DNA from 3 places in the Phyllobacterium sp. MT110 genome. Region 2 is predicted to be linked to each of the others. Evidence: riboswitches for the same ligand, from Rfam matches in the RefSeq annotation. Region 2 holds a riboswitch; each other region holds the start of a gene.
What was found. A riboswitch is a leader RNA that binds a small molecule or an ion and turns the genes downstream of it on or off. The one in region 2 is predicted to bind cobalamin.
Positions count from the first base shown of each region.

Region 1: it holds a riboswitch for cobalamin, as region 2 does, so the genes downstream of both, AC1Q5O_RS10990 (aromatic ring-hydroxylating oxygenase subunit alpha) here and AC1Q5O_RS01545 (DUF1636 family protein) in region 2, are expected to answer to the same signal.
Region 3: it holds a riboswitch for cobalamin, as region 2 does, so the genes downstream of both, AC1Q5O_RS05465 (CbtB domain-containing protein) here and AC1Q5O_RS01545 (DUF1636 family protein) in region 2, are expected to answer to the same signal.

Region 1 covers NZ_JBXAFE010000001.1:2,174,977-2,182,567, forward strand. Annotated here, with positions in the region: gene AC1Q5O_RS10970 (NAD(P)/FAD-dependent oxidoreductase) at 1-594, shown strand, start outside; gene AC1Q5O_RS10975 (3-methyl-2-oxobutanoate hydroxymethyltransferase) at 611-1,408, shown strand; gene purU (formyltetrahydrofolate deformylase) at 1,413-2,309, shown strand; gene AC1Q5O_RS10985 (FAD-binding oxidoreductase) at 2,532-3,623, opposite strand; gene AC1Q5O_RS10990 (aromatic ring-hydroxylating oxygenase subunit alpha) at 3,631-4,875, opposite strand; cobalamin riboswitch at 5,001-5,200, opposite strand; gene AC1Q5O_RS10995 (DUF1868 domain-containing protein) at 5,312-6,022, opposite strand; gene AC1Q5O_RS11000 (L-fuconate dehydratase) at 6,103-7,380, opposite strand; gene AC1Q5O_RS11005 (fumarylacetoacetate hydrolase family protein) at 7,418-7,591, opposite strand, start outside.
Region 2 covers NZ_JBXAFE010000001.1:315,756-323,346, forward strand. Annotated here, with positions in the region: gene AC1Q5O_RS01535 (ABC transporter substrate-binding protein) at 1-917, opposite strand, end outside; gene AC1Q5O_RS01540 (ABC transporter ATP-binding protein) at 917-1,723, opposite strand; gene AC1Q5O_RS01545 (DUF1636 family protein) at 1,847-2,209, opposite strand; cobalamin riboswitch at 2,316-2,528, opposite strand; gene AC1Q5O_RS01550 (transglutaminase family protein) at 2,683-6,003, shown strand; gene AC1Q5O_RS01555 (circularly permuted type 2 ATP-grasp protein) at 6,202-7,591, shown strand, end outside.
Region 3 covers NZ_JBXAFE010000001.1:1,044,705-1,052,295, forward strand. Annotated here, with positions in the region: gene AC1Q5O_RS05435 (two-component system sensor histidine kinase NtrB) at 1-727, shown strand, start outside; gene ntrC (nitrogen regulation protein NR(I)) at 730-2,196, shown strand; gene AC1Q5O_RS05445 (hypothetical protein) at 2,301-2,666, opposite strand; gene AC1Q5O_RS05450 (DMT family protein) at 3,337-3,687, opposite strand; gene AC1Q5O_RS05455 (hypothetical protein) at 3,853-4,503, opposite strand; gene AC1Q5O_RS05460 (CbtA family protein) at 4,567-5,307, opposite strand; gene AC1Q5O_RS05465 (CbtB domain-containing protein) at 5,320-5,529, opposite strand; cobalamin riboswitch at 5,562-5,712, opposite strand; gene AC1Q5O_RS05470 (histidine phosphatase family protein) at 5,706-6,356, shown strand; gene copC (copper homeostasis periplasmic binding protein CopC) at 6,443-6,814, shown strand; gene copD (copper homeostasis membrane protein CopD) at 6,814-7,591, shown strand, end outside.

The DNA of each region.
Region 1 (7,591 bases), 1.9 Mb from region 2:
CGGGAAACCAGCGTCACCATGACGCTTGCCGATGGTGAAAAGCTTGAGGCGGACCTCGCCGTCATCGGCATCGGCGCTGTGCCGGTAACGGCCCTCGCCGAGGCAGCCGGTCTTGAAACCGCCAATGGCATCCTCGTCAACGCGCATCTGCAGACGAGCGACCCGGATATTTTTGCTGCCGGCGATTGCTGTGCGTTTCCGCTTGCCCTCTATGGCGGTCGCCAGGTGCGGCTGGAAGCATGGCGCAATGCGCAGGAACAGGGCACGCTGGCCGCCCGCAACATGCTTGGGCTTTGCGAGCCGCATCTCGCCGTTCCGTGGTTCTGGTCCGATCAGTACGAGCTGGGGCTGCAGGTGGCCGGGCTTGCCGACGAAGGTGCCCGGACAATCCGCCGGGATCTCGGCGACGGCGCGTTCATCCTGTTCCATCTCGCGGCGGATGGACGCCTCGTTGCCGCGAGCGGCATCGGTCCCGGCAGCAGCGTCGCCCGGGATATAAGGCTGGCGGAAATGCTGATTGCCCGCAGCGCCTGTCCCGATCAGGCTCATCTTGCCGCTCCGGACATCAAACTCAAATCGCTGCTCGCAGCCTGAAACGGACGGAGACACCATGACCAGCAAACGCCCCACGGTGGCGGACATTCTCGCAATGAAGGGCCGTCGCCAGCTGACCATGCTGCGGGTCGAAACGCTTGAGGAGGCGGAAGCCGCCGAACGCGCGCGGGTCGATATCCTGTCCGTGCCGCCGGCGCTGCTCTCTCGCGCTTTCCGCGATGCGGCGCCATCCTGTTTCACCATTCCCGGCCTTGAATACGGCGATTTCGCCACGGCGGAGGATTATGTGCGCGCCGCCTTTTCCGCCTTGCGCGCGGGCGGCGATGCGGTTTATTGCGCGGCCAGCCTGTCCACCATCCGGCGCATGCGCGATGAAGGCATTCCTGTCTGCGGCCATGTCGGCCTGATCCCGTCAAAGGCGACCTGGACCGGCGGCTTCAAAGCTGTCGGCAAGACGGCGCAAAGCGCGCTCGACATCTGGCGCCAGACCAAGGCACTGGAAGAAGCCGGGGCGTTTGCCGCCGAAATCGAGGTGGTGCCTGTGGCGGTTGCAACCGCCATTTCCGAACGCACCTCGCTGTTCGTGATTTCCATGGGCGCAGGCGCCGGCTGCGATGCGCAATATCTCTTCGCCGAGGATATTCTTGGATCGAACCGCGGCCATTATCCGCGCCATGCCAAGACTTACCGCAACTTTTCCGCCGAATATGACCGTCTGCAGCAGGAAAGGGTCGCAGCCTTTTCCGAGTTTGTCGCAGACGTGCACGCAAAAAACTATCCGGCAGCCGAACATGTGGTTGGAATTCCGCATGACGAACTGGACCGTTTTCTCAAAGAGCTTCCTGGAGTTTGAACCGATGGATCATCAGTCCCACACCTCGCCCGTCACCCGTCAGCCGTCTGATTATACGCACGGTTTCGTCCTCACCCTGTCGTGCGAAGACAAGCCTGGGATCGTGGCATCGGTGACGACGGAGCTGGCGGCGCTGGATGCCAATATCGCCGAGAGCAACCAGTTCTGGGACCGCCAGACCAACCGCTTCTTCATGCGCATCGCCTTTGCCGCCTCGGAAGAAACCTCCAAGGACGATGTCGAGCGGGCGCTGAAGCCGGCCATCGAGCGCTTCGGCATGAAGACCACGCTGATCGACCAGGCCAAGAAGCCGAAGATCGTCATCATGGTGTCGAAGTTCGACCATGCGCTCCTGCACCTGTTCTACCAGATCAAGGTCGGCTGGCTCGATGCGGAAGTCGCCGCCATCGTCTCCAACCACGAGGACAGCCGCCGCTTTGCCGAGCATGAGGGCATCCCCTACCATGTGCTGCCCGTGTCCAAGGACAACAAGACGGCACAGGAGGAGGCGCTGCTGAAGATCGTCAAGGACACCGGCGCCGATCTCGTCATCCTCGCCCGCTACATGCAGGTGCTGTCGGACACTCTGTCGAAGCGGCTGTTCGGCAAGGTGATCAACATCCACCATTCGTTCCTGCCGAGCTTCAAGGGGGCAAAGCCCTATCACCAGGCGTTCGAGCGCGGCGTGAAGCTGATCGGCGCGACGGCGCATTATGTCACGCCCGACCTCGACGAGGGTCCGATCATCGAGCAGGAGACCGAGCGGGTCAGCCATGCCATGAGCGCCGAGGACTTTGTCGCCACCGGCCGCGATATCGAGAGCCGGGTGCTCGCCCGCGCCGTCAAGAAGCACCTCGAATCCCGCGTCATGCTCAATGGCCACAAGACCGTGGTGTTCTAAGCACAGGCATTTTTAAGGGTGCGTGGTGCGTGGTTCGACAAGCTCACCATGAGGGAGAGGGTTGGGCTGCAATGCTAATCACAAGGATTGCAGGAATGGCTCCCTGCAATCCTCACTCTCCCTCATGGTGAGCTTGTCGAACCACGCACGATCGCAATGCGAGCCTTCACCGCCAGTTATTGCCTGCACTTGAGAACGAAGAATACCTCAAAAAGGCGGCGCTCAGGCTTCGATCTCCACATTGCCGAGCGGCTTGGTGCAGCAGGCGAGGACAAATCCCTCGTCGATTTCCTCGTCGAGAATACCGCCATTGTGATCCATCTCGGACTTGCCCGAGAGTTTCATCACCTTGCACGTGCCGCACAGGCCGGATTCGCAGGCCGCCGCAATGCGGATACCGGCGCCGCGCGCCGCCTTGAGGATCGTATCCCCCGGCATGCACGGCACGTCCATGCCCGACATGGAAAAGGTGATCGTCGCCGACGCTTCCACGGCGTCGGTGGACATCACATCGAAGGCGGGCAGGACGGGTTCGGCGGCCGGACCGAAGCTTTCCTGATGATAATGCGCCATGTCGAAACCGCTGGCTTCGAGCATACCGCGCACATCGCGCATGAAACCTTCCGGACCGCAGCAGAAGATCGTCCTGTCCTTGAAATCCGGCGACAGCAGCGGCAGCTTGGGCGCTTCCAGCCGCCCGCGGATACCGGTCCACACCTGCCCCATCTCGTGTTCCTTGATCAGGAACGACAGTTTCAGGTTGGGCATGCAGTTTGTCAGATATTCCAGTTCCCGGCGGAAAATGATGTCGCTGGGCCGGCGGGCGCAGGTGACGAAGCTGATATCGCTCTGCGGGGCGCAATCATGCATCCAGCGGGTCATCGACATCATCGGCGTGATGCCGGACCCGGCCGAGATGAACAGGTACTTTTCCCCCGGATGCCTGCGCATGGAGAAATCGCCGAGCGGACCGAAGGCCTTCAGCCGCATGCCGGGGGTCAAATGATCCAGCATCCAGCGGGTGCCGATGCTGTTCTCCTGCGCCTTGACCGTCACGGCGATGGTGAAGGGCCGTGACGGGCTGGAGGAGAGCGTATAGGTGCGCAGGACGGCTTCGGGCTGCACCGGCAGCTCGAAGGTCATGAACTGGCCCGGCTCATAGCGGAACCAGTTCTGGTTGTCGGAACGGAATGTGAAGGTCTTCACATTCGGCGCTTCCTCGATGATCGACAGACACTCCAGCAGATGCAGCCGGTCATTCCATGGCTGCATCTGGTCGAGGTGCGGGTAAGACTGAGGAACGCCCATGTTCATTGTGTACCTATGCTACCTTGCTGAGCCGCGTATCGCCGCCGGAGAGACGCTCTTCCATGAACCTGCAGTACCATTCGAGGAATTGCAGCACGCCGCCTTCATGCTCGGGCGAATAGGGTCCGGGCTCGTAGGCGGGCGAGCGAATGCCGAAGGCGTTTTCCTCGACGATCCGGCGGTCCTGGTCATTGGTCTCGAGCCAGACATGCGTCAGTTCCTCGATGGTGTAATCCACGCCCTCGACCGCATCCTTGTGCACCAGCCATTTGGTGGTGACCTGCGTTTCATCCGGGCCGAGCGGCAGCACGCGGAAGGAAATGGCATGGTCGCCGAGGATATGGTTCCAGGTGGTCGGGTAATGGAACAGCAGCAGCGAGCCGATCTGCTTCTCGTTGACACTGTCGCTGAGCTGCCGGCCGACGGCGCGGCGCCCGCTCATCGTATAGCTTTCCGCATCGCGCAGCAGCGGCACACGGGTGGCGCGGTACTGGCCATCATCGGACATGCGGAAAATGCTGGGCAGGCCTGCCGCTTCGCAGCGCTGCCAATGCGCGGCAATTTCCGGATCGTCTGCGGCGCCCTGGACACCGCTCACACTCGGCGCTTCCGGGAAGGTCTTGCACAGCTCGGGATGATTGGCCACGCAGTGATAGCACTCGCGGTTGTTTTCCCAGACCAGCTTCCAGTTGCCCTTTTCGACGATGGTGCTCTGATAGGCGACCTTGGTTTCGGTGAGGTGGTGCGGCGCGAGATAGGGTTCGATCAATGCGCGCGTCGCGCTGAAATCGACAGGATTCTGCGCCAGGCAGATGAAGATGTAACCGCCGACGCTTTCGCACTGCACCGGCTTCAGACTGTGCTGGCTGGCGTCGAAATCATCGCCCATCTGGCGGGCGAACAGCAGGCGCCCGTCAAGCTCGTAGGTCCACTGGTGATAGGGGCAGACGAGCTTGGCCGACGTGCCGCGCTCGGCTGAGCAGACGCGCGAGCCGCGATGGCGGCAGGAATTGTGAAAAGCCCGGATCTGGCCCTGGCGGTCGCGCACGATGACCACGGGATAGTCGCCGACCTGCACCGTGAAGAAGTTGCCGGGCTTGGCGACTTCGCAATCATGGCCGATGAACAGCCAGTCGCGATAAAAGATGTTCTCCATATCCAGCCGGAAATAATCCGGATCGGAATAGAAAGACTGTTCAAGGCCGTAGCCGGGTTTCCGGTTTCTCAGGTTCCGGAGCAGTTCGTTGCGTATATCCATGTCGTGTCCTCGCCTCGATGTTGCGAAAGAACTGACTGGTGGTGACGGAGGAAGAACGCCTGCACGGCCAGCCACCGGCTGGTGCCCGCACAGAATCATGCTCCTTGATCGCCCACCGCGATCAGTCGGTTTTTGGTACCGAGGCTGGTTTCCGGGCTCTGGAGTTGCCGTATCGGCTGTCACGACGCCTTCCCGGGGTTGTGACCCAGTGGCTGTTATGCCGTGTTTCACTCCACTACCGTTGCGGGGGCAGCGCCGGGTTTCCGACCGGCTTCCCAATTCTCCGCTTCCCTAGAAAAGCGGCACCTCAAGTGCCCCGATAAAAGCATCCGGCACCCAAAAAGAATAGGTGCGGAAACGACATCGCATTTACGTAAGACGACACGCCGGGCGCGTGTACACTATGTCGCAGATTGGCGATCAAACGGCCTCCGGTTCAATCCAGAACCACCAGTTCCTCGAAATGATTCATATCGGCAAAACTGCAGAATGCGGGCGGATTCAACGCAATGACCGGCGATTCACGCCGGATGAATGCTAGGCAATCATCCAGAAGTTCCTGCCAGGCCCCGAGCCTTTCGTCCGGGAACCGCGCGATCGGATAGGCCAGCGTGATGTGGAAGACATAGGTGTCGTGATCAGGATGCCGGTAACCGAACGGCACGGCCAGTTCGTCGCGCCAGGCGCGCATGATGCGCTCGTCATATTCACTCGCACCGGCCACGGTCAGGCCTGCGGGCGTGACATCGATCACCTCGACGTTGAACGGCCCGCATCCCTCGAAATCCTGAAGGCGATCCACGTAAAGCCGCGTCATGTCGTCGATGCTTGTCTCCAGTGGAACATCATCCGGCCAATAGGACGGGCGGCGGCGATATTCGATAATGCCCTGAAACAGCGTCATGTGCAGGCTGGAGACGGGGGTAAAGGCCAGTTGGCCGGCATCGGGCATCGCCAGAATCCGGTCGCGCACGGCAATGACCGAGGCTTCCGACTCGGAGCCCTTCACCAGATGGCAGACCACCGTATTGCCGGGTTCCGGCTGAAAGACGCCCGCGCCGTTGTAGCGCCGGCCGAGATGCACCGGCGGTTCCGGGTGCAGGCTGGCGGCAAAGCGGGCGAGCGAAGGCTTGATCAGGTCGAGCATGGAAACCCCGTGACGAGAGAAGACGATGCAATCGCCATAGGACAGCTCTTTGTCAGACTGATGAAGCCCCGCCCCTTTTCCTATGGCCGGTGGAGATATTCCTCGATCGACGCCTGTTTCATTTCAATCGAGAAACCCGGCAGCGACGGCGGCATATAGGCGGCATCCCGGATGTTGCAGGGATCGACAAAATGTTCGTGCAGATGGTCGACATATTCGATCACCCGCCCCTCCTTCGTCCCCGACACGGCGATGTAGTCGATCATCGACAGATGCTGCACATATTCGCACAGGCCGACACCGCCCGCATGCGGCCAGACAGGCAGTTCATATTTGGCGGCGATCAGCAGCACGGCCAGCACTTCATTGAGGCCGCCCATCCGGCACGAATCGATCTGCACCACATCGATGGCGCCTTCGGCGATGAACTGCTTGAACATGATGCGGTTCTGGCACATCTCGCCGGTCGCGACCTTCACAGGCTTGATTGCCTGCCGGATCTTACGGTGGCCCGCCACGTCATCCGGGCTGGTCGGCTCCTCGATGAAGAACGGCTTGACGAAGGCAAGCTTGTTGACCCAGTCGATGGCCTCGCCCACTTCCCAGACCTGGTTCGCATCGATCATCAGGATACGGTCCGGCCCGATCACCTCGCGGGCAATGGTCAGGCGGCGGATATCGTCTTCAAGATCGCGGCCGACCTTCATCTTGATGTGGTTGAAACCGGCGTCGACCGCTTCCTGACAGAGGCGACGCAGCTTTTCATCGGAATAGCCAAGCCAGCCTGCCGAGGTGGTGTAGCAGGGATAGCCTTCCGCCTGCAGCGTGGCGATCCGCTCCTTCTTGCCGCTCTCCGCCTTGCGCAGGATGGCGAGTGCTTCCTCGCGCGTCAGCACGTCGGTCAGGTAGCGGAAGTCGACGATATCGACGATTTCTTCCGGCGTCATCTCGCCGACCAGCTGCCAGACCGGCTTGCCCGCCTCCTTGGCAAGCAAGTCCCAGACCGCATTGACCACCGCGCCCGTCGCCAGATGCATCGCACCCTTGTCGGGCCCGATCCAGCGCAACTGGCTGTCGCCGGTGATGAAGTGCCAGAAGCGGCCGGGATTTTCCTTCACCCAGTCCAGTTCCAGCCCAACGACGAGATGCTTCATCGCTTCAATCGCCAGGCAGCAGATTTCATTGCCGCGACCGATGGTGAAGGTCAGCCCATGGCCGGACAAAGCCGTGTTGTCCGTATCGAGGATGACATAGGCGGCGGAATAATCCGGGTCCGGGTTCATGGCGTCCGATCCATCCAGGCTCTGCGAGGTGGGAAAGCGGACGTCGAAGACGCGAAGATCGGTAATGCGGGTCACAATATGCCTCTTGAATAATGTTGCGGGTCAGCACGCGTTAGACGTCGGCGCGTGCCACCTGTTTCTGGGTGCCAAGGCCGTCAATGCCCAGCTCGATCACGTCACCTGCCTTAAGGTAGCGCGGTGGCTTCATGCCCATGCCGACGCCGGGCGGCGTCCCGGTCGAGATGATGTCGCCGGGATGCAGCGACATGAACTGGCTGAGATAGGA
Region 2 (7,591 bases):
ATCTTGGCGATGGCCTCGATATTGGCCGGTCCGGGCGTCAGTTCCGCATAGCGCAGGGCGACGAAGCGGTTGTTCTTGACGGCGTCGGTTTCCTTCATTGCCGGATGCGATTTGAGGAAGTCGAGCAGCTTCTGGTAGCCCGCATCATCCTGATAATCGAGGAGGACGAGGAATTCCGGATTGCGCGTCGCCACGGTTTCCCACGAGGTGGTGCCCCAGCTGGTGTCGAGATCGGCCATGATGTTGGTGCCGCCGGCTTCGCTGATCATTGCCGTCGGAATGGCGAATTTGCCCGCTGTAAACGGCTTGTCCTCGCCGGAATCGTAGAGGAAGACGCGGGTGCCGCTCTTGTCGCCGATCTTTGTCTTGATCGCCGCGAGTTCTGTCTTCCAGCCGCTGACCAGTGTGTTGGCTTCCTCTTCCCTATCGAAAATCTTGCCGAGCTTTTCCATGTCGCCATAAAGCAGGTCCATGGTGGCGGCGGGCCGGGACTTGTCGAGATGGATGCAGCTTTCGGTCAGTTCAAGTGTCTTGATGCCGTGCGGCGCCAACGTGTCGGGGGTGACTTCGCCACCCGGCTTCATGCCGTAATTCCAGCCGGCGAAGAAGAAATCCGGTTCCGCCGCAATGAGATTTTCAAGGGTGGGATATTTCGGCGCAAGCTCGGGAATGGTGCCCAGCTGCTTCTTGAAGGCGTTGTCCAGCTTGTACCAGCCGGTAATGCCCGAAACCCCGACCATCGAGGATTGCAGGTGCAGGGCGAAGGCCATTTCGCTCATGTTGATGTCTTGGATGACCGCACGCTTGGGTGCGGCCTCGAAGGTTACGGGCTTGCCGCAACTGTCGACCGTCACGGGAAACGCCCATGCGGGGGCGGACAGCGCCGACAAGGCGAGGGCGAGCAGCATTCTTTTCATCAAATTCTCCGTAGCTGAGCAGTTTGTTTTGTGGTTGGTCCGGGTGCTTCGAACACCATGAGGTCGCGATCCTGCGACGGATGGCGCAGGCGCAGGACATCGAGATCGAAGACATCGCTGACGATGCGCGGCGTCAGCGTTTCGTCGGGCGTGCCGGCGGCGACAAGCTGGGCGGCATGCATGACGGCGACGTGGGTTGCAAACGGCGCCACCAGCGGCAGGTCGTGCAGCACCGCTATAACAGTCACATCGAGACCGGCGACGAGCGCCAGCAGTTCGCTGCGCGCCTTCGGGTCGAGGTGATTGGTGGGTTCGTCGAGAAACAGGATGTCCGGCTGCTGGGCGATGGCGCGCGCCAGCTGCACGCGCTGCCTTTCGCCGCCGGAGAGCGAGCCGATGGGACGGCGCGAAAACGCGGCGATCCCGGCGCGGAGCAGGGCTTCCGTCACGATATCCCGGTCCTTCGCCTTGGTCAGGGTGCCGGTGTGCGGAATGCGGCCAAGGGAGACATAATCGTCCACCAGCAATTGCGGGTCCGGCATGTCGGTCTGGCCGACGAAGGCAAATCTCCTGGCCCGTTCCTTCGGCGGCAGCCGGTCTATTGCCGCGCCGTCGAGATGGATGCTGCCGGAGGAGGGGCGCTGCAGCCCGGCCAGCATGCGCAAAAGCGTGGATTTCCCGGCGCCGTTCGGCCCGATAATGGCAAGTCGCGCGCCGCGCGCGATGTCGAGCGATACCTCATCCACCAGCGTCTGGCCGGCGGTGCGGAACGTCACCTCGTCGGCACGCAGGGCGACGTGGTTCATGGGCGGATATCCGTGACTGCAGGCAAGGCACATGGTGTCAAATCCCAACCGGTAAACGTCGTGTTATCGCGGACGCTCCGTTCTCGTATAGTAACGTTATAACATTGGTCAATACCCGGTGTGTCATAGGTGCGCCGGAATGCGTGCGAGTGTCTTGTCCCAAAGGCCTTGCGGGCGCTGTGATGCTTTGGACCAGCCATCGGCGAGCGCGTGATACATCCGGGCGAAGTCCAGAAGATCGGCAAAGTCCGTGGCGGGATCGATATCGCCGAAGAGATATTGCGCCTTGCCGGGCGCCCGGAACGCCACGGTGCAGGGTCGTTCGCAGCCCGCCATGCAGCCAACACCGCGCACCTCATAGCCGAGCTGGCCATCGAGTTCCGCCCACAGCCTGTGGGCAAGGGTCTGTCCCGGTCGTGACAGTCCGTCAGCCGCCTTGCACTGGGTGCAGGCGATAATCTGGTGGTCGGGTCTTGGCGTGGTCATGCCGGTGCCTTGCCTTGTGGACAAAGGTTAGGGGAACGCGGCCAATGCACCATCGCGACAATGCGGGAGAGGACATCGCATCGCTCCCGGCACACCCCGTCCGGTTCGAATTGTAGATGAGATGGCAGGTCTCCTGGCTCGCGGGTCTCAGCTTCGCCTTGCCTTCCCGACCTTCCGGTCAGTGGCATGTCAGGCATCGCTCACCGCTTACAGTTGCGGGGGCAGCCACGGTCTCGGTCCCTTTTGGGTACGCCTCACCGTGTTCCCTTTTCATCTCCCGCGTTGTCGTGCGGAAGAAACCATCGGCGCGAATGCTATGCGGCCAGCCGCGCAGTTGCAAGCACGTTTATGCGGCAATTTTTACAGCTGCCAAAATTTTTGGCAAATGAAAGATTTCAATTGGCCGGTAACGCGCTAGAGTGCTGGGAGCATTTGTGGAACCGCAGTTTTTTGAATCAGACTTTTGAGGCGATATGGCAATTCACGCAGCAGTCTATCATCTGACACATTACCGGTATGACCGGCCCATCATGCTCGGGCCGCAGATCATCCGGCTCCAGCCGGCACCCCATTCCCGGACAAAAGTTCTCAGCCATTCCCTGAAAGTCAGTCCGGCCAATCATTTCGTCAACCTGCAGCAGGACCCCTACGGCAATTTCCTCGCCCGCTTCGTCTTTCCCGAACCGGTGACGGAGCTGAAGATCGAGGTCGATCTCGTCGCTGATATGACCGTCTATAATCCATTCGATTTCTTCGTCGAACCGGTCGCCGAGACCTGGCCGTTCAGCTATCCCGAAGAGATCAGCGACGACCTGTCGATCTATATGAAACCGCAACCGGCAGGACCGCTGGTTTCGGCTTTCCTTGCAACCATCGATCGCAGCCCGACGAACACGGTGAATTTCGTCGTTGATCTCAACGCACGTATCCAGCGCGAGATCGGCTATGTCATCCGCATGGAAACCGGGGTTCAGGAGCCGGACGCCACCTTGAACCTGCGCTCGGGATCGTGCCGGGATTCAAGCTGGCTGCTGGTGCAGGTGTTGCGCAATCTCGGTTTTGCCGCGCGGTTCGTCTCCGGCTATCTCATCCAGCTGAAGCCTGATCTTGTCGCCATCGATGGTCCCGCCGGCACCGACAAGGATTTCACCGACCTGCATGCCTGGTGCGAAGTCTATCTGCCGGGGGCGGGCTGGATCGGCCTCGACCCCACCTCCGGGCTTCTGACCGGCGAAAGCCACGTACCGCTTGCCGCTACGCCGCATTACCGCAACGCCGCACCGATTTCCGGCATGGCGGAATTCGCCAATGTGGAATTCGGTTTCGACATGCGCGTGACACGCGTATCCGAGCACCCGCGCATCACCAGGCCGTTTTCCGACGAATCCTGGAATGCGCTCGATGCGCTCGGCGAAAAGGTGGACGCGATCCTGAACGAGAGGGATGTACGCCTGACCATGGGCGGCGAGCCCACATTCGTGTCCATCGACGATTTCGAATCGGGCGAATGGAACACCGATGCGGTCGGGCCGACCAAGCGCGAAAAGGCCGACAGGCTGATCCGGCGGCTGCGCGAGCGTTTTGCGCCGGGTGGTTTTCTGCATTACGGGCAGGGCAAGTGGTATCCGGGCGAGAGCCTGCCGCGCTGGACGTTCTCGCTTTACTGGCGCAAGGACGGCAAGCCGATCTGGGTCAATCCCGACCTGATCGCGCCGGAGAACGGCAAGGCTGACGTCAAGCCGGAAGATGCCGGAAAACTCCTCGTCGCGTTGGCGCAGGAGCTTGGCGTTGAAGAAGAGATGGTGGCGCCCGCCTATGAAGATCCGGCGGAATGGATCATCAAGGAGGGCAACCTTCCCGACAATGTCGATCCGTCCAACTCCAGGCTCAAGGATCCGGAAGAGCGCAGCCGCATCGCCCGGGTTTTCGAGCGGGGCCTGACCGACCCAAGCGGTTTTGTCCTGCCGGTGCAGCGCTGGAACAGCCAGGCCTCCGGCCCGCGCTGGCGCAGCGAAAAATGGAAGACGCGGCGCGGCAAGTTGTTCCTGGTGCCGGGCGATTCGCCCGTCGGATACCGGCTGCCGCTCGGCGCCCTGCCGCATGTTCCGGCCTCGGAATATCCCTATATCGTGCCGGTCGATCCGTCGGTGGATCGCGGGGCGCTGCCGGACCCGGCACCGCAGGCGCGTGAGAACATCCTGGCGGTTGCCTCTTTCACTGCTGATGAAGGCAACCAGCAGGAGCGGGTCGAGCAGGAACTGGGGGAAATCGGCGGGGCCGTGCGCACCGCCATATCGGTCGAGCCGCGCGACGGGCGTCTCAGCGTGTTCATGCCGCCGGTGGAGGCGCTCGAGGACTATCTGGAACTGGTTGCGGCGGCGGAAGCTGCCGCCCACAAGCTCGGGCTGCCGGTCCATATCGAAGGTTACAGCCCGCCGCAGGATCACCGCATCAACGTCATCCGCGTTGCACCCGATCCCGGCGTGATCGAGGTGAATATCCATCCGGCGGCCAACTGGCGCGACTGCGTGGCAACGACAACGGCAATCTACGAGGAGGCCCGCCAGACGCGGCTCGGTGCCGACAAGTTCATGATCGATGGCCGCCATACCGGTACCGGCGGCGGCAACCATGTGGTGGTCGGCGGCGAAACACCGGCCAACAGCCCGTTCCTGCGCCGTCCTGATCTGCTCAAAAGCCTTGTCCTGCACTGGCAGCGCCATCCATCGCTGTCCTACCTGTTCTCCGGCCTGTTCATCGGGCCGACCAGCCAGGCACCGCGCATCGACGAGGCGCGGCATGACAGTCTCTACGAGCTGGAGATTGCCCTCTCGCAGGTGCCCCGGCCGGGCGAGGGCACGCCGCCTTTGCCCTGGCTGGTCGACCGGCTGTTCCGCAATCTGCTGGTGGATGTCACCGGCAACACGCACCGTTCGGAAATCTGCATCGACAAGCTGTTTTCCCCCGATGGTCCGACCGGCAGGCTCGGGCTGGTCGAGTTCCGCGGTTTCGAGATGCCGCCCAATGCGCGCATGAGCCTTGCCCAGCAATTGCTGATCCGCGCGCTGATCGCCCGGTTCTGGAACAATCCGATTCAGGGCAGTTTCGTCCGCTGGGGCACGGCGCTGCATGACCGTTTCATGCTGCCGGCCTATGTCTGGCAGGATTTCCTCGATGTTCTCGCCGATTTGCGCGAGAACGGCTTTGATTTCCGCCCGGAATGGTTCGAGGCCCAGCTGGAATTCCGCTTCCCCTTCTGCGGGGAAATCGAGAATGAGGGTGTGAAACTGGAAATCCGGCAGGCGCTGGAGCCATGGCATGTCATGGGCGAGCAGGGTACCATCGGCGGCACGGTGCGTTTCGTCGATTCCTCGGTGGAACGGCTGCAGGTCAAGGTCGACGGCTTCAATCCGGCGCGCTACAGCGTTGCCTGCAACGGGCGCGAGGTGCCGCTGAAGATGACGGACAGCCAGGGCACGGCGGTTGCCGGCGTGCGCTACAAGGCGTGGCAGCCGCGCTCCGGCCTGCATCCGATGATCCCGGTCAACACGCCGCTGGTTTTTGATATTTACGACCAGTGGTCGCAACGGGCGATCGGCGGTTGCGTCTATCATGTCGCACACCCCGGCGGGCGCAGCTATGATACGTTCCCGGTCAATTCGAACGAGGCCGAGGCGCGCCGGCTGGCGCGTTTCGAGCCGCGCGGCCATACGGCCGGCGGATATGAATTGCGCAGGGAGCAGCCATCGGGGGAATTTCCGATGACCCTTGATCTGAGAAGGCCGAGGCATTGAGATTGTGGGATTGATGCAAAGAGAGATTTCACCCCCCTCTGGGCTACCGCCCATCTCCCCCACAAGGGGGGAGATCAGCCTGCACAATTGTTTCAGCCAACCATCAATCTCGCAAAGCAGGCAAAACCGTCAATGCCGATGTGATCTCCCCCCTTGTGGGGGAGATGCCCGGCAGGGCAGAGGGGGGTATTGCAACCAATGTCCCAGGTGAGCAAATCACGACCACTCCCCGGTCTCCTTGCCAGCTACAAACCCCTGCAGGGCGTGGCGGACGAGATGATCGATCCCAGCGGGGCAGTGCGGCCCGGCTGGGAAAAGCTGCTGCGCTCGCTCGACACGCTCGGCCCCGAAAAACTCGCCACCCGCTTTGCCCGCGCCAACCAGTATCTGCACGATGCGGGCGTGTTTTACCGGGTCTATGACGAGACCGGTACGCAGGAGCGCGAATGGCCGCTCGCCCATGTTCCGCTTCTGATCAACGAGGATGACTGGCGCGCCATCACATCAGGGCTGACCCAGCGCGCCGATCTCCTGGAGGATATCGTTGCCGATATCTATGGCGACAACCGGCTGGTGCGTGATGGCCTGCTGCCGCCGGATCTGATTGCCTCGAACCCCGAATTCCTGCATCCCGTCGCCGGTATCAAGCCGGCCAGCGGGCATTTCCTGCATTTCTGTGCTTTCGAGCTGGGGCGTGCGCCCAATGGCCAGTGGTGGGTGCTGGGCGACCGCACGCAGGCGCCTTCGGGTGCCGGGTTCGCCCTGGAAAACCGCGTTGCCACCACCCGCGCCCTTTCGGATATTTCCGGCGCGATGAACGTTCATCGTCTCGCCGGTTTCTTCAAGGATTTCCGCGATTCCCTGCAGAGCCTGATCCACGATCCCGCAGGGCGCGCGGCGATTCTCACGCCCGGCCCGAACAATGAAACCTATTTCGAACACGCCTATATCGCCCGCTATCTCGGCATCATGCTGCTGGAAGGCGACGACCTGACCGTCAGCAAGGGCCGGGTCATGGTGCGCACCGTGTCCGGTCTGAAGCCCATCGATGTTCTGTGGCGGCGCATGGATGCCGCCTATATGGACCCGCTGGAGCTGAAGTCCGATTCGTGGATCGGCACCCCGGGCATGGTCGGCGCGCTGCGCCAGCGTTCCGTCTCGCTGGTCAATGCGCTGGGATCGGGCATTCTCGAAACCCGGGCGCTGCTGGCCTTCCTTCCTGCGATCTCGAAAGCCCTGCACGACCGCGATCTTGCCTTGCCGAGCATCGCCACCTGGTGGTGCGGCCAGGAGAAGGAACGCCAGCATGTCATGAACCGGCTCGACCAGATGATGGTCGGCCCGGCGCTGTCGACCCGCTTGCCGTTCGAAGACGTGCAGGCCACGGTTCTGGGGTCCACCCTCGACGATGCGGCGCGCCAGGCCCTGTTGCACAAGCTCAAAACCGACGGCCGCGGGCTGGTCGGGCAGGAAGCCGTCAAACTGTCGACGACGCCGGTCTATGTGGACGGCAGGCTGGAGCCGCGCCCCTTTGTCCTGCGCGTCTTTGCGGCGCGTCACGGCGATGGCTGGAGTTTCATGCCGGGCG
Region 3 (7,591 bases), 730 kb from region 2:
ATCCATGCTGGCGCACGAAATCAAGAACCCGCTGTCGGGTATTCGCGGTGCGGCGCAGCTGCTGGAAACCGGTCTCAACGATGATGACCGCGCGCTGACGCGGCTGATCACCGACGAGACCGACCGGATCGTCTCGCTTGTCGACCGCATGGAAGTGTTTTCCGACGAGCGCCCGATCGAGCGTGAGGCCGTGAACATCCATGTCGTGCTGGATCACGTCAAAGCCATCGCCAGAAACGGTTTTGCCAGCCACATCAAGTTCCATGAGGATTATGATCCGTCGCTGCCTTATGTTTTTGCCAATCGTGATCAGCTGGTACAGGTGTTCCTGAATCTGGTGAAGAATGCGGCGGAATCCATCGGCACGAGCGAGCCGGGCGAGATCACGCTGTCGACCGCCTTTCGCCCCGGTATCCGCCTGTCGATTCCGGGCATCCGCAACCGGGTATCCCTGCCACTCGAATTCTGCGTGCAGGATACCGGTTCAGGCGTTTCACCGGATATCATGCCGCATCTCTTTGATCCGTTCATCACGACCAAGCCGAACGGCTCGGGTCTCGGCCTGGCGCTCGTTGCAAAAATCGTTGGCGATCATGGCGGTGTCATCGAATGCGATTCCGTACCGCGCAAGACGACATTCCGCATTCTGATGCCCGCATGGCAGAGCGATCCGTCGGACGACGACCATGCGGATGAAATGATTATATCGAAAAAGGCAGGATTCTGATCATGAGCTTGGGCAGCATTCTCGTTGCGGATGACGACGCGGCAATCAGAACAGTCCTCAATCAGGCGCTGTCACGTGCCGGTTACGATGTGCGCATCACCTCCAATGCAGCCACCCTGTGGCGCTGGATTTCCGCCGGTGACGGCGATCTTGTCATCACCGATGTGGTGATGCCCGATGAAAATGCTTTCGACCTTCTGCCACGCATCAAGAAATCGCGCCCCGATCTGCCTGTTATCGTCATGAGCGCGCAGAACACTTTCATGACGGCGATCCGCGCTTCCGAGGCGGGGGCCTATGAATATCTGCCAAAGCCATTCGATCTGACCGAGCTTGTCAGCATTGTCGGCCGTGCCTTGGCTGAACCGAAGAAAAAGCCGGAAAAATGGGCCAATGAAGAACAGCCGGATACCATGCCTCTGGTGGGCCGCTCCCCTGCCATGCAGGATATCTACCGCGTTCTTGCCCGCATGATGCAGACCGACCTGACCGTAATGATTTCAGGTGAATCCGGCACGGGCAAGGAGTTGGTGGCGCGGGCGCTGCATGAGTATGGCCGTCGCCGCAAGGGGCCGTTCGTCGCCATCAACATGGCTGCCATTCCGCGCGACCTGATCGAATCCGAACTGTTCGGCCATGAACGGGGCGCGTTCACCGGTGCGCAGAACCGGTCGAGCGGCCGCTTCGAACAGGCGGATGGCGGCACGCTGTTCCTCGATGAAATCGGCGATATGCCGATGGAAGCACAGACACGCCTGCTGCGCGTACTGCAGCAGGGCGAATATATGACGGTGGGCGGGCGGACGCCGATCAAGACCGATGTACGCATCGTGGCCGCGACAAACAAGGATCTGCGGACGCTGATCAATCAGGGCATGTTCCGCGAGGACCTCTATTATCGTCTGAACGTGGTGCCGCTGCGCCTGCCGCCGCTGCGTGAGCGCGGCGAGGATATTCCCGATCTCGTCCGGCATTTCTTCAAGATGGCGGCAAAGGACGGCCTGCCGGAAAAACGCATCACCGCCGATGGCCTCGACCTGATGCGCCGCTATCCCTGGGCCGGCAATGTGCGCGAGCTGGAAAATCTGGTGCGCCGTCTCGCCGCGCTTTATCCGCAGGAAGAAATCAATGCGGATGTAATCGAGGCGGAACTCAAGGCCGACCTGCGGCCGGCGGAACCGTCCTCGACGTCGATGTCCAACGAGGACATCACTATCGCTCAGGCGGTGGAACTCAACATGCAGCGCTACTTCCTCTCCTATGGCGATGATCTGCCGCCGGTCGGGCTCTACCAGCGCGTGCTGGAGGAAGTGGAATACCCGCTCATCCTCTCATGCCTGACCGCTACCCATGGCAACCAGATCAAAGCAGCGGAACTGCTCGGGCTCAACCGCAACACGCTGCGCAAGAAAATCCGCGAGCTGGGTGTGAACATCTACAAGAACACCAAGAACGATCTGGGCCGTTGATTCATCAGTTCGCTGATTGAGCGGCGGATTTAAATGTTGGTTTTCCCAGAGCTTGCTATTTTGTACAAACGGGATCGTACGCGTGTACGATCCCGTTTTTGCATTTATTCAGCCTTGAATGTCTGATCAACTGAAAGCTCTACTCTTTCATCGCAGGCCATTGTGGCGAAGTATCGTCCTATGCGCTTGCCATCACTTTTAACGTAAACCGTGACTTCCCAGCCGCGGATGCCAGAATTGTATCCAAAATCCTCATCCAGTTCGAGATCATCGTACTGAAAGCCATTTTTTGCAATTTTAGTGACGTAAGAAAGTATGCCGTACTTAACTGTTGCGGTTGGCATCTCCGGGCATTGCGTTGTTCTGTCCCTGAGCAATGGGATGCCATAGACGACAAATACGGCAAACAAGAACACCACCGCCACGATGGTCCCCGTTACGCCCAGGACCCATTTCAATAGTTTCCGCATCAATGCCCCTCCCAGGAGATGGGAATGGAGCCTGGCATTGATATGTCATAGTTCGTGCCCGGCAAGAGATTTACTGTTCTTGTGAACAACTCTTGCATCATCCTGTGGTGCGTGAATCATACGTGTCGTTCCACGCGCGAACTTCCCCCTGTCTACTCCCCGCCCAACCGGTGAATGAATTGCCGGGACTACTGTCTTCCCAAGCTTTAATGATGATTGGTTTCAAGACTATCGTTTCAGGCATGCTCAAATCTCCTTGTTAAAAATAAAATCATCAAAATGAAAATCCACTTCGCCAATTCATACGGGACAGACGCAAAAAACAAAGGACGTCATCACGTTTGAATCAGGCCGGGAGAATGGGATTCTGCGTATTAAATGCTCTAAATATCACACATTATTGATAAATATGATTATAATAGTCAAGAAATAAATGCGGCGCGTTGTTGATGACTTCCTTTGTGGGGAAGAATGCCGGCCGAGGCGATCGGCGGGCTTCCGTGAATCCGGTTGAAATCGGTTCTATCCTCGCTCCGCATTTCCAGAAAATAGCCGCAATCGCACGCCGCACCACGGATAGCAAGTGGTCTTTGCCCGTTATCGATCGTATAATTATCTGACTAACTATACTTCCTGCTTGAGCCATCAAGCCCAGCACGGCCACTTGATCCTAGAGCGGCCCCTTGAACACGAAGAATGCGCCGCCGCAGATCATGGCGAAGCCGACGAGGTGGTTGATCGTGATTTTTTCACCAAGATACATCACTGAAAACCCGGCAAAGACCAGAAGCGTGATCACTTCCTGGATGGTCTTCAACTGGGCGGCCGAATAGATCTCGTGACCGTAGCGGTTCGCCGGTACCGCAAGGCAGTATTCGGCAAAGGCGATCATCCAGCTGATGAAGATGACCAGGAAAAGCGGCCGGTCCGCGAATTTGAGATGGCCATACCAGGCAAATGTCATGAAAACATTTGAGCCGAGCAGCAGCAGGATGGGGCGGATATAATCAAAGGAGGGCATGAAGTGTCCTTGGTTCTCAGCGTCTTTGGGCAGGGAATGCAGTAACGTTCAAACGGTCAAAACGATCTGGACAGCAGGCTTACGTCAAGTCGCGCACAGCGGAAAGGGCGATCTGGGGTTTGGCGGCAAGACATGCGCGGTGTGACCTAAAGGCCATAGCCTTGATCAGGCGTTGACGGGCTGTCGTGGCGGGCGTGTCAGACGGATGAGGGCAAAAACCGCCGAAGCAAGCAGCATCGCGAATCCCAGGAAGGAAAACAGGCTGGTCAGGTGTCCAGGCACATCGCCCCAACGCGGTCTGATGATGTCAGCCGTGTTGTAGGGATCGCCGCTATACTGGCACATGACGAAAGAGCCGCCATTGTGCACAAGTGTGGCATCGAGATCGGAGACCAGGGTACTGACGGCGTCCCGGTGTTCAGGCATGTCACGCATATACACAAGCACAGCCTTCGTCGCAGCAAGATAGGCGTGCGAACAGGCATTGAACGGGCTTTGCTCATCCGCAATGCTGCCGGGGACAATGCCCCAGAGACAATAGCTGTATTGGATATTGGTGTAGTTCAGCAGCCGCCGGAATTTCTCATCGGTGCGGGTCATGCGGGCCGCCAGATCGAGGATCGGCTTGCGGTAGTCGGCGATAACCGCCATTTCACCATGGGACAGGCTTGGAATGGAAATGCCCGACGTATCGGTACCGGCGCTGCTGCGGTGCGCCCATCCGCTTGCGGTTTGCAGCATGAACAGGCATGCGACCAGAGCCAGAAGCCAGCCTGCCGGGCATCCCATGGGGATATCGAAGCGTTGCGGTCTCATGACAGTCCCATCGGCAGCGGAAGCCTGAACGCCCGCGGGCGTTCAGAAATGGCGCGACTGCGCTCAGCGTGCCGCATGCAGGCGATAGCGCGGACGCTGTCCGGCCAGAACCCGTTCAGCCAAAGCGCCGAAGAGCAGACCAAGCGTTGTCCAGACGATCACATGGATGCCCAGCGATGCGACGCGGAAATTCCAGAGAACGGTCGGTGAGAACTGTTCGGGAACTTCATTGATGGCGGGAAGCGCGTATTGCACCAGCGCAATGAACACGACATAGGCTGCACCGGCCATCAATGTCGCGTTCCATGCGCCGTGCTGGGCATAAAGGCGCTTTGCCAGACCCACAGCCGCCGCAAGGGCACCGAGCGAAACCACCAGCATGACGAAGAACAGTTCCGTTCTGGCCCCGATGGTATCCGGGCTGCCAACCGCAGGCGGATTCATCGGGTACTTGATGCAGGGAACGAGAACAATTGCCACAAAACCTGCGAGCGCCAGCAGGGCCGCCGTACTACGCGGGCTGAGGGAACTGACCCGGCCATGCACGAAGGCAAAGACCAGGGAGAACAATCCGCCAAGTGCGGCACTGTAGACGACAATGCCGGTAAACAGGCCGATGCCGGCCTGTGTCGCCCGTGTGACAAGCTCCGGTTCAGCCGCTGCGCCGGCCGCCTGGCTCATCTTTTCCTCGAAGGCAATGGCATGATCAACCTGCGGTTCGCCGAATACCCGGGCAAACCCGAACGCCAACAACCCGGCGATGACCCCTGCGATCATGCCGCGGATCAAAAGATCTCTTGTCATTGTTTCGTTTCCTCAGTGGCAGGGAAAACCGAGGAGATGGCGGCCGTCATGAACGAATTCGTGCACATACATGCCCGAGAAGAGCGACATCGCACCTTCTTCCGCACCAATGAAATAGATTGCGAGCAGCATGATCAGCCCGCCGAAAATGGCCCAGGGCAAGACTTCGCCAAGAGGAATGGGCGTGACGCCTGCTGACGGCGTAAGAGCGATATCGGACATGAATTTTCTCCCAGAATGACGCGTTCACTAACGGAATAAATGATGTTGCGGCCAGGGTCTGGCTTTCAATCAGTGAAAAAGGACTGATTAATTACAGTGGCGCGACCGCTCCGGAATTTCACCGGCTTCCAAACTCGCAACAGCACGGTTATATCTGTGCGCGCCGCAGACTGTCAATGAACGGTCTGCAGGCTGTTTACGGTTTTCTCCTGAGGGTTTTGAGGGATATTTTGGCCAGAGCCACGCGGTTGACCCTTGTTTGCCATGGCGCCACACCGGCGGTCCGCACAGGTGCTTTCCCCGCCGACGAAGCGCTTGAACCCGGGGAAGCCCAAAACCTGCAGGCCATTGCCGGGCATTTGCGCCGCGCGCACCATGTTTTGACCAGTCCGGCGCTGCGCGCCCGGCAAACCGCCGATGCCCTGGGTCTGGAATCCGTTGTCGATGCGGCGTTGGCGGATATCGATTACGGGAAATGGGCGGGGAGGACACTCGCCGCTGTCCACGAAGCTCACCCGGACGATGTGACGGACTGGATGAACAATCCCGCCTCGGCCCCGCATGGCGGCGAATCCATCCATGATTTTCTCGTCAGGATTGCAGATTGGATGAGCGCGCATATGCATGATGGCGGTCACACAGTCGTGGTAACACACGCTTCCGTCATTCGCGCCGCTGTTCTGAGCGTGTTGCAGGCACCGGATTCCGCATTCTGGCGCATCGATGTCGAGCCGCGCAGCTGTACGGAAATGAGCAGCGACGGCCGCCGGTGGATGCTACGCGCTGCCGCCTGCGTGCCGTCGCGCCCCACAGGGATTCTGCCATGATCCCGGCAAAAATCAGGCTTAGCTTTCGCCGCGCGGTCGCACCCTTTCTCCGGATCCGTCAAATCCGCCCGCTCACAGGAGTTCTCATGTCACGGCTCATTCGTATTTTTGCTGTCGCAACGGTCCTTAATGCCGGCCTGTTGGGGCAGGTATTGGCGCACGCCCATCTTGAATCGGCAGTTCCGGCCGAAAACGCCATCATGAAGGTCTCGCCCGTCGAGATCGATCTGACGTTTTCCGAGGGTTTGAACCTGAAATTCTCAGGTGCAACGATCACCGGCCCGGGCAAGGCGACCATATCGACGGGGCAGGCCAAACTGTCGATCAACAACCACAAGACACTGGTCATTCCGCTGTCGGCACCCCTCGCGTCGGGGGAATATACCGTGAACTGGACCGCACTTTCCACCGACGGTCACAAGACCAAGGGCAGCTATACATTCACCGTCAAACCCTGATGGGGTTGGAGACCACGCTTGTTCTGTGCAGGTTCGTGCACAATACGTCCACGATGTTCCTGTGGGGCGCGTTTGCCTACCTCGCACTGCTTGTGCCCAAACCCCTGGCGCTGGAGATCGGGGAGCGCCTGCGTCCTGCGAGCGGGATCGCGGTCTTTCTGGCTATCGGAACGATCTTTGCCGCGCTGCCGCTGCAGGCTGGAATGATCGGGCAGGGCTGGAGCGATGCCGTCGATCTCGGAACCATCCGGGACGTGCTGCTTGAGACAAGTGTCGGCCGCGGCTGGGCGATACAGGTCGCGGCGGCGCTGCTTTTGTTGCCCGCATTGGCTCTGTCGCCACCCCGCGCGCGCATCGCTCTTGCCATGGCTTCGGGGCTGCTCCTGGCAAGCCTGGCATTTTCCGGCCATGCCACAATGCGGGAGGGTTGGATCGGCGCGGCCCACCGTTTCAACGATATGGTGCATGTGCTCTCGGGCGGCGCGTGGATCGGAGCGCTGATACCGGTCGTGCTGATCCTTGGCCGGTTGCGCCAGGTGGAATGGCGTGGGGCCGCGCGAACGGCGCTCATGCGGTTTTCGTCGGCCGGTCATGCGGCCGTCGCATTGGTGATCGCATCCGGCGTGGTCAATACCACGCTTGTCCTTCGACGTCTGCCGGCTGATTGGACATCCCCCTATCAGGCCTTGCTGGTGCTGAAGATCATTCTGGTTGTGGTGCTGACCGGACTGGCCCTGATCAACCGGTATGTTTTCGTGCCGCGCATGCGCACCAGCG